4 regions of the Rahnella sp. BCC 1045 genome follow, and region 4 is predicted to be linked to each of the others. Evidence: predicted binding sites of a transcription regulator. Region 4 holds the regulator's gene; each other region holds the start of a gene.
The links. The regulator CRP, encoded in region 4, controls carbon source genes, mostly activating them, when cyclic AMP is high. The targets are predictions, from matches to a motif close to ATGTGANNNNNNTCACAT.
Positions count from the first base shown of each region.

Region 1: a site for CRP is predicted at 2,371-2,388, ahead of J1782_RS11025 (DeoR family transcriptional regulator). Genes of this name have one in related genera too.
Region 2: a site for CRP is predicted at 1,978-1,995, ahead of J1782_RS06475 (YchE family NAAT transporter). Genes of this name have one in related genera too.
Region 3: a site for CRP is predicted at 2,760-2,777, ahead of msrB (peptide-methionine (R)-S-oxide reductase MsrB). Genes of this name have one in related genera too.

Region 1 covers NZ_JAFMOZ010000123.1:31,608-35,823, reverse strand. The annotation lists gene xapA (xanthosine phosphorylase) at 1-832, shown strand, start outside; gene tsgA (MFS transporter TsgA) at 842-2,038, shown strand; gene J1782_RS11025 (DeoR family transcriptional regulator) at 2,111-2,344, opposite strand; gene moeA (molybdopterin molybdotransferase MoeA) at 2,590-3,831, shown strand; gene moeB (molybdopterin-synthase adenylyltransferase MoeB) at 3,834-4,216, shown strand, end outside.
Region 2 covers NZ_JAFMOZ010000109.1:49,412-53,627, reverse strand. The annotation lists gene adhE (bifunctional acetaldehyde-CoA/alcohol dehydrogenase) at 1-1,713, opposite strand, end outside; gene J1782_RS06475 (YchE family NAAT transporter) at 2,245-2,889, shown strand; gene oppA (oligopeptide ABC transporter substrate-binding protein OppA) at 4,066-4,216, shown strand, end outside.
Region 3 covers NZ_JAFMOZ010000122.1:96,866-101,081, forward strand. The annotation lists gene ansA (asparaginase) at 1-204, shown strand, start outside; gene pncA (bifunctional nicotinamidase/pyrazinamidase) at 225-854, shown strand; gene J1782_RS10820 (serine acetyltransferase) at 1,244-1,798, shown strand; gene J1782_RS10825 (YeaC family protein) at 1,867-2,139, opposite strand; gene msrB (peptide-methionine (R)-S-oxide reductase MsrB) at 2,223-2,636, opposite strand; gene gapA (glyceraldehyde-3-phosphate dehydrogenase) at 2,986-3,984, shown strand; gene J1782_RS10840 (D-hexose-6-phosphate mutarotase) at 4,155-4,216, shown strand, end outside.
Region 4 covers NZ_JAFMOZ010000138.1:55,129-59,344, reverse strand. The annotation lists gene J1782_RS19730 (YccS/YhfK family putative transporter) at 1-1,856, opposite strand, end outside; gene crp (cAMP-activated global transcriptional regulator CRP) at 1,918-2,550, opposite strand; gene J1782_RS19720 (OsmC family protein) at 2,913-3,320, shown strand; gene J1782_RS19715 (LysR substrate-binding domain-containing protein) at 3,322-4,216, opposite strand, start outside.

The DNA of each region.
Region 1 (4,216 bases), on a different contig from region 4:
GCTCAATAACAACGCGTTTGACTGTGCAGCAATTATCCGCCAGCGTGCCCCGGGCTTTATCCCACGCGCCGCGCTTATTTTAGGTTCCGGCCTCGGCACGCTGTGTGACGATATGTCCGGTGCGATTACCATTCCTTATCACGACCTGCCGGGGTTCCCTCAAAGCAGCGTCGTCGGCCACGCCGGTGAACTGGTTCTGGGCCATCTCGAAGGTGTACCGGTAATGTGCATGAAAGGCCGCGGCCATATGTATGAAGGCCACGGTATGTCGGTAATGACCAGCGCCGTCCGCACTTTCAAACTGTTGGGCTGTGAATTCCTGCTGGCGACTAACGCCGCCGGATCCATGCGCAAAGAAGTCGCGCCGGGTCGTTTGGTTGCGCTCACCGACCACGTCAGCTTTATGCCGGAATCCCCGCTGGCTGGCCCGAATGACGACCGTTTCGGCCCGCGCTTCTTCAGCCTCGCGAACGCCTATGACAAAGATCTGCGCGCGCAGCTTCACGCTGTCGCCGGCAAACTGGATATCGACGTGGCAGAAGGCGTATTCGCCGCCTACACCGGCCCGAACTTCGAAACGCCTGCGGAAATCCGCATGATGCAAACCCTCGGCTGCGACGTCGTCGGCATGTCTATCGTGCCGGAAGTAATTTCCGCGCGACACTGCGGCCTCAAAGTGCTGGCGGTTTCTGCCATGACTAACTTTGCCGAAGGTCTATCCGACACCCCGCTTTCCCACGAACAAACCCTGAGCTGCGCAAAACTGGCGGTGGGTGATTTCACCCGACTGATCCGCGCGTTCTTCGCCGACCTGTCAGCGGCTGGGAAATAAGGGACGTCTATGGAACAGGCATTCAACCGCCAGCGGATCAATATGATTTCCTGGCTGAGTTATTTCTTCACCGGTGCGCTGGTTTCAACGCTCGGAATCGTAATCGGCCCGGTGTCGCAGGCGTTTGGCAAAGACCCCGGATTTATCGGACAGATGTTTACGCTGATGAACATCGGCCTGTTCCTGCCGATCATGATAAGCGGCGTGCTGATGCGCAAATTCAATCTGGGCAAACAGCTGATTACCGGCTCAACCGTCTCTGTACTGACCTGCATCGCGCTGTTCCTGATGCCGACCATCACCATGTTCGGTATCGGCGTTTTCCTGATTGGCGCGGCGTCCGGCATCATGATGTCCATCGGCAGCTATCTGGTCGTACGCATCAATGAAGATCCGAAGAAACGCTCGGCGAACCTGATTCTCACCGATTTCTTCTTTGCACTGGCGGGGGTGATTCTGTCGCTGTTGCTGGGGTATTTATTCCAGCATGGCGCAAGCTGGCTGGCGATGTACGGCGTCATGGCGGTGCTGAGCCTGATGATGATCGTGCTGTGCGCCGGGCAGAAATTCCCGTCGATTCCGCAGGCTGCTGAGAAAGAATCATCAACCGGCCAGCAGCACGACCGCTGGGGCGTTTCGGTGTGGGTGTTGTGCTTCGCGCTGTTTGCTTTCCTGCTGGCGGAACCGGTGTTCACCATGTGGCTGCCAAGCTGGCTGAAAGAGCATTTCGGGATGGCGGCTGACCGCGCGGCGTTCTACATCACGACCTACTGGACCGTGAAATCCATCGGCCTGTTTGTGAATCAGTTCACCGTTCGCTTCGTGAAACTGCGCACATATCTGCTGATTTCAGCGGGTGTCGGGCTGGTGAGCCTGGCCGTGGCGGCCAACAGCGGGAACCCGATGCTTATCCTGATTTGCGCTGGTCTGTTTGGCTTCTGCAATTCCGGCCTGTTCTCAGGCATCATGAGCTACGGCAGTTTGCAGGTCAGAAATTCGCCGCCAACGCTGACGTCAGCCTTGCTGACTATCGGCACCATCGGGACGCTGATCTTCTCCACGTTGTCGTCGCTGGTGTACAGCCAGTACGGGTTATTCTGGGCACTGAATACTGCGACCATCGCTTACGTCTTCCTGCTGGCGGCGCTGATTTTTGCCTCGGTCAACAGCAAAGCCGAAGCGCTGGAGCAACAACCGTCGCACTGATTTTCTTAAATATTGTGCATAAAAAAGGGAAGACTCTGCGGAGCCTTCCCTTTTCTTATTTCACTGCCACGATTAAAGCTGGGGGCAGCGCTGCAAACTGTTGAGCCAGGATGTTTCAGGCTGAGCAACCAGACGACGGGCTCGACCGTGACGTCGCAGAATCAATCCTTTATCCTGCATTTCACTCAGGTCACGACGAATGGTTTCAAGACTTACATCCAGCGATTGTGCCAGTTCGCTTACCTGTAACACTTCATGCTGTTCTACCAACTGAAGGATGGCCTGATGGCGATTTTTTTTAAGCACCGGTTATTCCTGTATATTTGACAGTTGTGTGACCCATGTCACAAATAACGGAAACCATCATACCTGCGTTACATTGTTAATTTTGGGATCGATCTCAATTTTTCAGGAATCCCCACGAAGTTTTTACGCCTTCCGCAATTTTTGGTTCGCCGCGTTTCTCTGTCATACTATGCGCATGCTCCAAATCCCCGCCCGGTTCCGGTGAAAACACCCGTCCCGCCGGGATGAACCTCAAAGGAATTTTCATGGAATTCAATACTGCCGGTCTGATCTCGCTGGAAGAAGCGCTGGAAAAAATGCGCGCTTATGTCCCGTCCAAAACAGCGAAAGATACCGAATCTCTCCCGCTCGCTGCCGCCGCAGGCCGCATTACCGCCACGCCGGTGAAATCCCCGGTTTTCGTCCCGCCTTTTGATAATTCCGCGATGGACGGTTACGCCGTGCGCTGCGCCGATTTGCACACAGACGCCGTTCTGCCTGTGGCAGGTAAAGCCTTTGCCGGTGCGCCTTTCCACGGTGAATGGCCTGCCGGAACCTGTATCCGCATCATGACCGGCGCGCCGGTTCCGCAAGGTGCCGGCGCGGTGATCATGCAGGAACAGGCCGACGTGTCAGAAGCGGGCGTGCGGTTTACCGCAGAAGTGCATAAAGGCCAGAATATCCGTCTGACCGGCGACGACATCAAACAAGGCGACAGCGTGCTGCCTGCCGGTGTGCGTCTCGGCGCAGCTGAATTGCCACTGCTGGCTTCTTTAGGCGTGACGGAAGTTAATGTCTGGAAAGCGCTGAAAGTCGCGGTGTTTTCGACCGGGGACGAACTGCAACCCGTCGGGACGCCGTTAGAGGAAGGCCAGATTTACGACACCAACCGTTTCGCCGTGCGTCTGATGCTCGAACAGCTCGGCTGCACCGTACTGGATTTAGGGATTATCCGCGATAATCCGCAGGCGCTGCGCACAGCCTTTGAAGAAGCCAATACGTTTGCCGACCTGGTGATTTCCAGCGGTGGCGTGTCCGTGGGCGAAGCGGATTACACCAAGCAAATGCTCGATGAACTGGGCGAAATTGGTTTCTGGAAACTGGCGATGAAACCGGGTAAACCCTTTGCATTCGGAAAACTGAAAAACAGCTGGTTCTGCGGTCTGCCGGGTAATCCGGTTTCTGCTGCACTGACGTTTTATCAACTGGTGCAACCGTTTATCGCTCAGCTTTCCGGCCACACCGCCTGGCAGTTCCCGCCGCGCCTGAAAGCTAAAGCCGTGACACCGCTAAAGAAATCCGCCGGACGCCTGGATTTCCAGCGCGGTATTTTCAGCACAAATGCCGAAGGCCAGCTCGAAGTACGCACCACCGGCCATCAGGGCTCGCACGTCTTTAGTTCGTTCAGTCTCGCAAACTGTTTTGTGGTGCTTGAACGTGAGCGCGAAAACGTCGCCGCAGGCGAAATCGTAGAAATCGAACCTTTCAACGCCCTGCTTAGGAGCTGATCATGGCGACGCTGCCGGAACTGACGGATGCTGAAACCCTGCGTTATAACCGCCAGATCGTGCTGAAAGGGTTTGATTTTGATGCGCAGGAAAAGCTGAAAGCCAGCCACGCGCTGATTGTCGGTCTGGGTGGTCTGGGCTGTGCGGCGGCGCAATATCTGGCAGCCGCCGGAACAGGCACGCTGACCTTGCTGGATTTCGACACCGTTTCGCTCTCAAACCTGCAACGTCAGACGCTGCACACCGATGCCAGAATCGGCATGTCGAAAGTCGGATCCGCCGCGCTGGCGCTGGCGGCAATTAACCCGCACATTCAGCTGAATCAGGTTGATGCTCAGGCGGATGACGAAATGCTGCACGAACTGATTGCCGCCTGCGACGTGGT
Region 2 (4,216 bases), on a different contig from region 4:
CAGCGCCAAATCTTCAAACTGAGTGTCCGGGTGTTCGTACAGAACCCACATGATCTTCGCGGCGTCCATTGGGGAACCGCCACCCAGAGCGATGATAACGTCTGGTTTGAAGGAATTCATTTGCTCAGCACCTTTACGAACGATGCTCAGAGTTGGATCCGCTTCAACCTCGAAGAACACTTCAGTTTCAATGCCGTGACCTTTCAGAACGCTGGTGATCTGGTCAGCATAGCCGTTGTTGAACAGGTAACGGTCAGTCACGATGAAAGCGCGTTTCGCTCCATCCGTTGCCACTTCTTCCAGCGCGATTGGCAGTGAGCCACGGCGGAAGTAGATTGATTTCGGAAGTTTATGCCACAACATGTTTTCTGCTCGCTTCGCTACAGTTTTCTTGTTGATCAAGTGTTTAGGACCGACGTTTTCAGAGATGGAGTTACCACCCCATGAACCGCAACCCAGCGTCAGAGACGGAGCAAGTTTGAAGTTATACAGGTCACCGATACCACCCTGTGAAGCCGGGGTGTTGATCAGGATACGTGCGGTTTTCATTTTGTTGCCAAAATAATTCACACGTTCTGGTTGGTTGTCCTGGTCTGTGTACAGACAAGATGTGTGGCCGATACCGCCCATTTCTACCAGTTTCTCAGCTTTGTTTACCGCATCTTCGAAATCTTTAGCACGGTACATTGCCAGGGTAGGGGACAGTTTTTCGTGTGCAAACGGTTCAGATTCGTCAACAACGCTGACTTCGCCGATTAACACTTTGGTGTTAGCAGGAACTTTGATGCCGGCCATTTCAGCAATTTTCACTGCTGGCTGACCTACGATAGCAGCGTTCAGGCCACCGTTTTTAAGGATGATATCAGAAACCGCTTTCAGCTCTTTGCCCTGCAGCATGTAGCCGCCGTGGGAAGCAAAACGTTCACGAACTGCATTATAAGCAGAATCAACGACGATAATGGACTGTTCAGAAGCACAGATTACGCCGTTATCGAAGGTTTTAGACATCAGAACAGAAGCGACAACACGTTTGATGTCGGCAGTTTCGTCAACAACAACTGGGGTGTTACCTGCACCTACACCGATCGCTGGTTTACCAGAGCTGTATGCTGCTTTAACCATGCCAGGACCACCGGTTGCCAGAATCAGGTTCAGGTCAGGGTGATGCATTAATTGGTTAGACAGTTCTACACTTGGTTCATCAATCCAGCCAATGATGTCTTTTGGTGCACCTGCAGCGATAGCGGCTTGCAGCACGATATCAGCAGCTTTGTTGGTCGCATTTTTTGCACGTGGGTGCGGGGAGAAGATGATGCCGTTACGGGTTTTCAGGCTAATAAGCGCTTTGAAAATCGCAGTAGAAGTTGGGTTGGTGGTTGGAACGATACCGCAGATCAGGCCGATTGGCTCAGCGATAGTGATGGTACCGAAAGTATCATCCTGACCCAGAATGCCACAGGTCTTTTCATCTTTGTAAGCATTGTAGATATATTCAGAGGCGAAGTGGTTTTTGATCACTTTGTCTTCGACGATACCCATTCCGGATTCTTCAACAGCCAGTTTGGCAAGGAGAATTCGAGAATCGGCAGCAGCCAGGGCGGCGGCAGCGAAAATCTTATCTACTTGTTCTTGACTGAAGTTGGCATATTCGCGCTGTGCCTTCTTGACTCGTGCTACGAGTGCGTTTAGTTCAGCGACATTTGTTACAGCCATAATGCTCTCCTGATAAAGTTAAACTCTTTTAGTAAATAATCTGCCAAAGACTAGTATAGACCTGCTATCAGTCACCGTGAGAAACTAATTAATGCTAAAGATCTCAATGTGTTGTCTTTGTCTCTTTATTTGCTCAAAGAGCTTTCAGTTGTGAAGCACCGGGTAAAGTCGATATCTTTTAAATCGCCTCTATCACTGAACGTTTTGTCTTCAAGTAACGCTGAGTGACTATGTACTGAGCTTACCTATTTGTAGGCAAGGTGAATTTGATCTGGATCACTGAATACCGATGCTGACACCATTCAGCAGTGTGTTGTTGAGAATGATTATCAAATTTACCCATGGATAATACAGTTTAGTAGCTAAAGTTATCAATAAAAAAACTCATTTTTAACAAAAGCCTTATTCACTGCCTTTATTTCTAAATCTGGTGATAAAAACTATGAAACGGCGTGGCGCCTTTACGGGGATTCCAGTACATTAGCGCCCATCAAAACCTTCTTCTGCTGGCATATTTGTGCGGAGTTCTGCGTGAGCCAATCTTTATTAGATTTTTCAGGGTATATCAAATTTTTCGTCGGCCTGTTTGCACTGGTCAACCCGGTAGGGATTTTGCCGGTTTTTATCAGCATGACCAGCTATCAGGCAGCGGCGGGACGTAATAAGACCAACATGACAGCCAACCTGTCAGTGGCCATTATATTGTCGACGGCGCTTTTCCTTGGCGACGCGATTTTGCACCTGTTCGGGATTTCCATTGATTCGTTCCGTATTGCCGGCGGGATCCTGGTGGTGACGATAGCGATGTCGATGATCAGCGGAAAGCTGGGTGAAGATAAGCAGAACAAGCAGGAGAAATCAGAAACGGCAATCCGTGAAAATGTCGGCGTGGTTCCGCTGGCCTTGCCGCTGATGGCCGGACCGGGTGCGATAAGCTCGACGATTGTCTGGAGTTCACGGTACAACGGCTGGCAGAATCTGCTGGGGTTGACCGTTGCAATCATCTTCTTTGCATTCTGTTGCTGGCTGCTGTTCCGTGCGGCACCTTTATTAGTCCGCCTGTTAGGGCAAACCGGCATAAACGTCATTACCCGTATCATGGGTCTTTTACTGATGTCACTCGGTATTGAGTTTATCGTCACCGGTATTAAAGCTATTTTCCCCGGTTTGCTCTGATTCTTAGCCTGCAAATTCTCGCGGATACATTAACCTTATCCGTGAGAATTATTACTCCTTCTTATAATCCTGTGCATTATTATAGTGCAGCTAATGACTTAATTGAGAGCATTTGCACCCTAATGTGGCGTAAATCTACATTTCACCTTCCTTTTTAATCCAAGTCTCCATTTATTCTAATAAACTTAGCTAATTCTTCGCTAAATACCGTTATTTATTGCCCGTATTGCCGTTAATTTACCCACATCATTCTGTAAGGCTTGTGCAGGCCGTACCGAGATGTTATTAGTGTTAACACAGCAGTTAACAGCGCTTTATCCTTGAAATCATCCGATTGTTAACTGATTGTGTCAGAGCAATTCCTGAACAACCGTCTTTACAAAAAGGTGTGAGAAATACCGTATTAACTCGATATATAACAATGGGTTAAGTGCTATTTCTGATGTGAGGTCGCGGGTGTCCTTCTGGCACACTTAACGCATAAAAGAGAATTACGTAACAAATTTGCAAAATTTATTGGCGCCCGTATCAGGCTTCTGATAATTTTCAAATCGTCTTCAAAAATGGAATTTTGTTTAGAGTCATGCTCTGAGTGAGAATGAATCTTGCCAGGCGTAGAGAGATTGAAGCAATTTCATTTGTTTTGGAGAGTGTCGTGTCATCATGCGTATCACAAAATTATCCTCGCTCGCTTTCCGTGAAAAGAAAGTCAGGCATTGAGATGACGACAATTAACAACCTTGCGTTGACTCTCCCGATTCAACAAAACAAATCTTCAGTACTTCTTCTGATTAAAATGAATGACAGCGCTTAACTGCGACGGATTTTCTATCGCCTTAATCCGGGTTAAAAGAAAATAATCGGGTGAAGTACAGAAATAACAGAATGTGATTGCCTGGTGTGCGACTGAACATTGTGAAGTTACGTACGGGGTTATCAAATGGAGTGGGATCATCCTTAACGATCCCGGAAACCGCACGGCGAATACAGCCTGACGTTTCATCAAACCTGAGATGTAGCAACATGCAGTAATAGGGGACAGCCATCTGCGGGTGGTACTACATGGGGGGCCTTTCTCGAGCAATTCGTTCCTGCTTTTGAAACCCATTGACCCAGCAAGGGTTTATCTTGCACCCGGGCGTGCAAGTTCATAATAAAAATTGGAGTTAAATAAAAATGACCAACATCACAAAAAAAAATCTGCTGGCTGCATGCATCATGGCTGCGGTGGGAACAATTTCTATCAATAACGCAGTTGCGGCCAATGTGCCTGCCGGCGTAACTCTGGCGGCTAAACAAGAACTGGTGCGTAATAACGGTTCTGAAG
Region 3 (4,216 bases), on a different contig from region 4:
CTGACGCAATGTATCTCCGGACGCGTCAATATGGGGGGTTATGCAACGGGCAATGCGCTTGCGCATTCCGGCGTGATCAGCGGATTTGATATGACGGTGGAAGCCGCGCTGACCAAGCTGCATTACCTGCTCAGCCAGTCACATACGCCGGAAGAAATCCGCGAACTGATGCAGCAGAATCTGCGTGGCGAACTGACGGAATAGTTGACCGTATAAGAGGCGATATGAAATCTGCGTTGTTACTGGTCGATTTGCAAAACGATTTTTGCCGCGGTGGCGCGCTGGCCGTTAATGACGGGGATGCGACCGTTGCCGTCGCCAATCAGATGATGTTGTGGTGTAAAAGCCGCGATATCCCCGTGGTGGCGTCGCAAGACTGGCACCCTGCCGGACACAAAAGTTTTGCCGCAAATTCGCATCAGGATGCCTGGACATCGGGCGAACTGAACGGGCTGCCGCAGGTCTGGTGGCCGGTTCACTGCGTTCAGCACGAACCCGGCGCGGAATTCCATCCGTCACTGAATACGCGTCTTTTAGATTTTGTCGTCCAAAAAGGCACGGACGCTGAAATCGACAGTTACAGTGCATTCTTCGATAACGGCCACCGCGCCGCTACCGTGCTGAACGACTGGCTGAAAGCCGCAAAGATTTCGCATCTTTATGTCATGGGTCTGGCGACGGATTATTGTGTGAAGTTCACGGTCCTGGACGCGCTGTCGCAGGGATATCAGGTTACGCTGCTGACCGATGGCTGCCGTGGTGTGAACATCGAACCTCACGACAGTGCTGAAGCTGTTGAAGCAATGCGTGAGGCTGGCGCACAAATCGGGACGGCAGACGCACTGAACGGCTGATTACTCTGCTCTTCAGAGGCAAAAAAGGCGCGTTATGCGCCTTTTTTATTCCCTGACATTTCGCGTAAAAAACTGCTTATCTCAATGTCCCCGCCGTAAGATGTTCAATTCCGGACAAATTCATTTTTTACAAAACTTCACGTAATAGATCTCGTTTTGGGTATGCGTAATACGTTATAAATAGCACACTATCATTAATCACCTGGCTGTATTCCATGATAATTTTACGACTGGCATGCCACGCTAATGACTCTGCAATGTGTCCGTTATTTTTTATCGATAAATAATGAATGGACTATGCGTGGCCGTACCAATAAGATGGCGCCGCTTTTTATTAAATGAATAACTCAAGCTTAGGATGAGCAGGCTAACCCTTAAGGATTATCAGATTGAAAGAATACCAATATCAAATTTTAAAAAGCTGTCTTCAGCGTGAAGTGATGGATTCAGAGAAAGACTTTTCCTGGTTCCGCACGCTGCATCGCGCCATTAAATGCCCGGGCAGGCGATTCTACTTCTGGTGGCGAATCGCTAATTATCTTTATAAAACCGGCGGCAAGGCTTCCAGAAAATATGCAATTTCGGTAAACAGAAGATTAAGAAATAAATATGGTACCGATATCAATCTGGGCGCTGATATTGGCCCCGGAATGAAGATTTCTCATTTCGTTGGTATTGTGGTTGCCGATTGTTGCGAAATAGGCTCGAACCTGAACATTAAGCAAAATGTGACAATTGGTATCAAATATGACAATCAGAGCGGCAAGATCTATATAGGGGACAATGTCATCATTGGTGCGAACAGTTGCATTATCGGTTGCGATATAAGCATCGGGAATAATGTCACCATCGGTGCGATGAGTTTCGTAGATAAAAATGTTCCTAATGATTGCGTTGTCTATAACCAGCGCACAGATAACCTGATCTACAAGCAGATTGCGTAACCCACTGACGATTATTTTTTAAAGGCGCGTTATGCGCCTTTTTTATGCCTCAGACAAACCCCCTCCCATTACTCCGGTTTGAGTCTAATCAGCGCATCCTGAGCGAACTGTTGTTTCAGCTCTTGCTTGCTTTTGGTAACGATCTGCCCGTCAGTGCCGATGCTCATATGCTGGGCATCCACGTTGTGACGTGACTGATACAGCATCACCGCTTGCAGGCTGTGCTCTTTTTGTTCTGGCGTCAGCGCCACACCGTCGGGCCATTTCCCCAGCTCTACGGCCAGCGCCAGACGTGCGTAGATTTCCGGCGTCATTACATCAATGAGTTGATTAATTTCCATCTGAGCACCTCTGTTCAACAGGATTATTCAAAAGGTTTTGAATAATAGCTGAATCGATTTTGTCGGTAAGATTACAGCGCAGCCTAACCGGCCGTTTTTTCGCCATTTTTGCTGTCGGTAAAACTCATCGCAGCAGAATTTACGCAGTAACGTTCACCTGTTGGTTGCGGGCCATCCGGGAAAACATGCCCTAAATGTGCCCCGCAGCTGGAACAGCGGATCTCAATGCGGTCCATATTATGCGTATTATCAGTGAGATATTTTATCGCATCGTGGTCAACAGGTTGATAAAAACTTGGCCATCCGCAGCCGGATTCATACTTAGTCTCTGAGTAAAACAGAGGCGCGTTACACACTACGCAATGATAAATGCCCTGGCGAATGTTGTGCAGCAGTTTTCCTGTATAAGGGCGCTCGGTTCCGTGTTCCTGGGTGACATAACGTTGAATTTCAGTGAGTTGTTCGGGTGCAGAAGCAGATTTGGATGAATTGCTCATGATTATCGTTCTCTGACGAATTTAAATTACAACTAAATTAACAGTTTATAATAACAAAAAATTAACAACAATTCAGCCTGTTTTGTCCTAAACTGTATGGCATCAGCGTTAGCCAGCTCCAACTTGTGATGGCGATCACACTCCTGATCTTCTTGCCCTTTATATTCTGTTTTTCGCCCCCATCTGGTTGTGAGCCGATTAAAAAAACGGAACGTGCAATAAGCGAGCAACAGTAGGTCGTCGCTTTGACTTACAGCAATAATTGACACGATTCCGCTTGACGCTCAGCAAGGTTTTTGTAATTTTACAACCAACCTTTTATTCACTAAAAAAATAGCTGGTGGAATATATGACTATCAAAGTAGGTATCAACGGTTTTGGCCGTATCGGTCGCATTGTTTTCCGTGCTGCTCAGGAACGTTCTGACATCGAGATCGTAGCAATCAACGATCTGTTAGACGCAGAATACATGGCATACATGCTGAAGTACGACTCAACTCATGGTCGTTTCAACGGTACTGTTGAAGTTAAAGACGGTCACCTGGTTGTTAACGGCAAAACCATCCGTGTTACCGCTGAGCGTGACCCAGCTAACCTGAAATGGAATGAAGTTAACGTTGATGTTGTTGCTGAAGCGACTGGTCTGTTCCTGGACGACGCAACTGCACGTAAACACATCACTGCAGGCGCTAAGAAAGTTGTTCTGACTGGTCCATCTAAAGATGACACCCCTATGTTCGTTATGGGCGTTAACCATAAAGAATACAAAGGTCAGGAAATCGTTTCTAACGCATCTTGCACCACTAACTGCCTGGCACCACTGGCTAAAGTTATCAACGACAACTTCGGTATCGTTGAAGCGCTGATGACCACTGTTCATGCAACTACCGCAACTCAGAAAACCGTTGATGGCCCGTCTCACAAAGACTGGCGCGGCGGCCGCGGCGCATCTCAAAACATCATCCCTTCTTCTACCGGTGCAGCTAAAGCAGTAGGTAAAGTTATCCCTGCTCTGAACGGTAAACTGACCGGTATGGCGTTCCGCGTTCCTACTCCTAACGTTTCTGTTGTTGACCTGACTGCACGTCTGGAAAAACCAGCAACCTACAAAGAAATCTGCGCAGTAATCAAAGCAGCTTCTGAAGCAGGCGACCTGAAAGGCGTTCTGGGTTACACCGAAGACGACGTTGTTTCTACCGATTTCAACGGCGAAAAACTGACTTCAGTATTCGATGCTAAAGCAGGTATCGCGCTGAATGACAACTTTGTGAAACTGGTTTCCTGGTACGACAACGAAACTGGCTACTCAAACAAAGTACTGGATCTGATTTCTCACGTTTCCAAATAATTGGCAATGTTGATGAACTGATTGAAGGGCGACGCAAGTCGCCCTTTTGCTTTCTGTCAGTCGCACATTTTTATCAGGCATATGAGTGCGATCAAACAGAATGATCACGTTCATCTGTAGTCTTGGTTCTTATCTTCGTAATTGTTAAAACCCTGACAGGACTTTAGATAATGACAGAACAACTCTTTTCTCTTCCGGTCGTAAACCAAATTTCAACCACCATCAGCCAGCG
Region 4 (4,216 bases):
TCGCAGGTCTGCAAATACTCCGTCGCCAGTTTCTCCGGCAGCATGTAGTGCTCGCGGGCGAGAATAGTCATCGCATTGATGTGCTCGACAATAAACTGACTGTGCGTCACCCACAGACGCATATCCGCCAGATAATGCGAGTTAAAGCCCGGTTCCTGCATTGCCTGATTCAGTGAGGTGAACAGTTTATTATGCGCCTGATTGACCTGCATTCGGGTGTAAGCGAGTTTCGCGGCATCCGGATTTTCCTCAAGCAGCAACCGGATTGCGTTCTGATAGGTTTCCAGCGCCTGATGCGCATTCTGGCGCAGCAAACCGCTTTGCCATTGCGGCCACAACCAGATGGTGCCGCCGAAAGCCAGCGCACAGCCGATCAGCGTATCTATCAGCCGTGGTACGAGAAAATGTACGCCATTCATCGCCAGCAGTTGCAGGGTATACACGGCTGTCACTGTCATACCTACCATTGCCAGCCCGTAGTTTTTGCGTAAAACCGTGTAGGACAACAAAGTAATCAGCAGCATGCAGAGCAACGTGGTGCTTTCGGGTAATTCCAGCTTCAGCAATCCGGATGCAATCAGTAATCCGGCCAGCGTCCCCAGCGCACGGTGCTGGATACGTACGCGCGTGGCGTTATAGCCGTTCTGGCTGACCAGCATGATGGTCAGCAAAATCCAGTAGGGCTTGGGCAGATTGAAAAACAGACCAAGGCTGCTGCCAATCGCCAGGATGATGCCAAGCCGGGCAGCATTGCGCAGCGCGACCGATTTAAAGGAAAGATAACTTTTCAACGCCGGCCAGAAAGGTAAGCGGGGCTGAGTGTTCATCAGATCGCGTCGGTACAGCGGACGTTGTGTCCGCAATAAACGCGCAATGCGGCTGAAATGGTAATAGCAAAATTGACCGACCGGATTCTCCGGATTGCGCGCGGCTATTTTCTCCAGCGCGGCCAGTTCGTTGGCCATCGTAAATCGCCCGGATAAACGGTGATAAAGAATGTCATCAGCGATGACCCGCAGACGGGCGGAGATCACCTGCGCATTACGTCGTATAACCGCTTCGGCGTGGCTTTCTTCCACCAGCTTTTGCACTTCTTCCGGCTGATGCAGGCTCACCGTGATGTGTTCCTGCAAATCGAGTGCGACCTGAAAACGCTGGAACAGTCGCTTATGGTGATGATGATGTCCGTGTTGCGGCAGCATGTGCAGTTGCTGATAAAGCAGGGCAATCAGATCGATAACCTGTTGCTGACGCGCCAGCAGTGGCGGTAGCGCGGTTTCAGGATCGGTGTGTTGCGTCAGCAGGCTGTATTTCGCCTCGAAGTAATCTGCCAGTTGCAGATAGAGCTGGCTGAGGGTTTCGCGCATCGGTTGTTCTTTTGAAATACGAAACCACGCCCAGTTAAAGATACCGTACCAGGCGGTGCCTGCGGCGAACAGCGCCGGAGCTTGCCACATCGGGCGCAGACCCACCATGCTCAGCGTGAAGATGGTCGCCACCAGCGCACCGGGCAACAGACGCGCATGCAGCGGGCTGATTTCACCGGTCACGCCCAGCAGTAACGCCAGCGAGAACATGATGAGCGGCAGGGGAATGTGCCAGCTTTCCAGCATCACTTGCAGCAGAATGCTGCTCAGGGCAAAAAGCGTGCCGCCGACCATCAGACGTTTGAAAAAGCGTTTGTGTGGCGTATCCAGACCCGCGACATTGCAGCAGGCCGGGCACAGGGAAAACAGCAGACCCATTTGCAGATTGCCAAAAAGCCAGCAAATGCCAACAGGCAGGCACAACACCAGCGTCTGGCGCAGCGCGTAGTTAACTTCGGGATGATAGAACAGTCTTCGCCATAGCGTCATGCGTAAAGCTTAGCCCATAAAAAAGGCGCGACAGTTAGCTGTCGCGCCAATTTCTGAGGGATTAACGTGTGCCGTAAACGACAATCGTTTTACCGTGTGCGGAGATCAGGCTTTGATCTTCCAGCATTTTGAGAATACGTCCGACTGTTTCACGTGAACAACCGACGATTTGGCCGATTTCCTGACGGGTTATCTTGATTTGCATCCCGTCCGGATGGGTCATTGCATCAGGCTGTTTAGCCAGATTAAGCAAAGTTTGCGCGATACGGCCTGTTACGTCGAGGAAGGCAAGGTTGCCGACTTTCTCTGACGTCACTTGCAGACGGTTTGCCATCTGCGCGGAAAGACGCATCAGAATATCCGGGTTTACCTGAATCAGCTGGCGGAATTTTTTATAAGAAATTTCAGCCACTTCGCAGGCAGTTTTAGCACGCACCCAGGCACTGCGTTCCTGCCCTTCTTCGAAGAGTCCCAGCTCGCCGATGAAGTCACCTTGGTTAAGGTATGACAGTATCATTTCTTTGCCTTCTTCATCTTTAATCAGGACGGCAACCGACCCTTTCACGATGTAGTACAGCGTTTCGGCTTTTTCACCTTGGTGAATCAGCGTACTTTTAGAAGGATACTTATGTATATGACAGTGAGACAGGAACCATTCGAGAGTCGGGTCTGTTTGTGGCTTGCCGAGAACCATTTGCTATTATCCTCTGTTGTTATCGCTGCCCAAAATCACAGGGCTCAGAGTTCCCTGTACGGCACTTACTTTAAAAAGCGCCCTTTCAGCATATAACTCCCCAGAAATGCTGCAAGCGGATGTCGGAGTGAAACAGCCTGATTATTGCTGTTAACACCGTGGGTTCTGTTCTTAAACCGCAAAAACCGTCACCGCAATTTACTGGAAAGTATGTTTCGGCTTTGTTTGTAACACAGGTTTGCAATGCTGTCTTCTGTTGTCTCGCTTCAGCATGATGGCGATCGGGTTACGTTGCCAGTTTTTGGGTGAAAGGGTAGTCTGAGGGGAAAATTTGACGAATTTATCCACCGGGAGAAGAGCACATGCACGCACGCGTAAAATGGGTAGAAGGGCTGACGTTTTTAGGTGAGTCAGCGTCGGGGCATCAGATCACAATGGATGGTAATGCGGGCGACAAAGCCCCGAGCCCGATGGAAATGTTGCTGATGTCGGCGGGCGGTTGCAGCGCGATTGATGTGGTATCTATTTTGCAAAAAGGCCGCAACGACGTGCGTGACTGCGAAGTGAAACTGACGTCTCAGCGCCGCGAAGAAGCACCGCGTCTGTTCACGCACATCAACCTGCATTTCATCGTCACCGGCAAAGACCTGACGGATAAAATTGTGGAACGCGCAGTCAGCCTGTCTGCGGAAAAATATTGCTCCGTTTCCCTGATGCTGGGCAAAGCCGCGACAATCACCCACAGTTTTGAAGTAGTGAACGCCGAATAAGTCACGACCAGTGATACGACTGGCACTGACTTCGCAGTAAATCCAGAAATCGCCGCGCGGCAAACGTCAGCGGCGATTTCTGCGAATAGAGCACGCAATATTCAGCTTCCGGCAGCGTATCGATATTGAGCAGGCAAAGCCTGTCCTGTAAGCCGAACGGCGCGCGCATGGCCTTCGCCACAATCGTCAGATAATCCGACTGCAACACCATATTCAGCCCGCACACTACCGAATCCGTTCTTACCGGCGTTTCCCCGGCTGGTGCGTTAAAGCCGTTCATCGAAAGCTGAATCTGCTGGTAGTAACCCATATCCGTTTCCGGCAACACCCAGCGCGCGCACTGCAATTCGTCGAGCGTGGTGGCATCTGCCAGCGGATGCCCTTGCCGCGCAATCACGCCAAAAGGGGCGCTAAACAGCGGCTCACGCACCAAATCCTCCAGCGGAAAACCCGGCCCGGCGGTCCCGACAGCAAAATCGAGTTTCCCTTCACGCAGCGCCGGTAACAGCGTCGAAAGCTGGCCTTCTTTAATCAGCAGTTTGGACTGGGGAAATTGCGTTTTGAACGCTTCACTGAGGGCCGGAAATACCGTCAGCGCCAGCAGTGATGAAAACCCGATAGCCACCGAACCCTGCGAATACTGATTAATCTGCCGGATCTCATCCGCCGCACGTTCAAGTTCTTCGAGAATAAACTGCATGCGCTGCGCAAAGGCACGGCCGGTTTCCGTCAGCGCCATGCCCTGATTGCCGCGCACGATAAGCTGAGTTTCAAGCGTTTGTTCCAGTTCCCGCAAGGTTCTGCTGACCGCGGGCTGCGACTGATTCATCGCCCGCGCCGCGCCGCGAATACTGCCGCTGCGGATAACCTGCTGGAAAACCTTGAGTTGCTGCAAT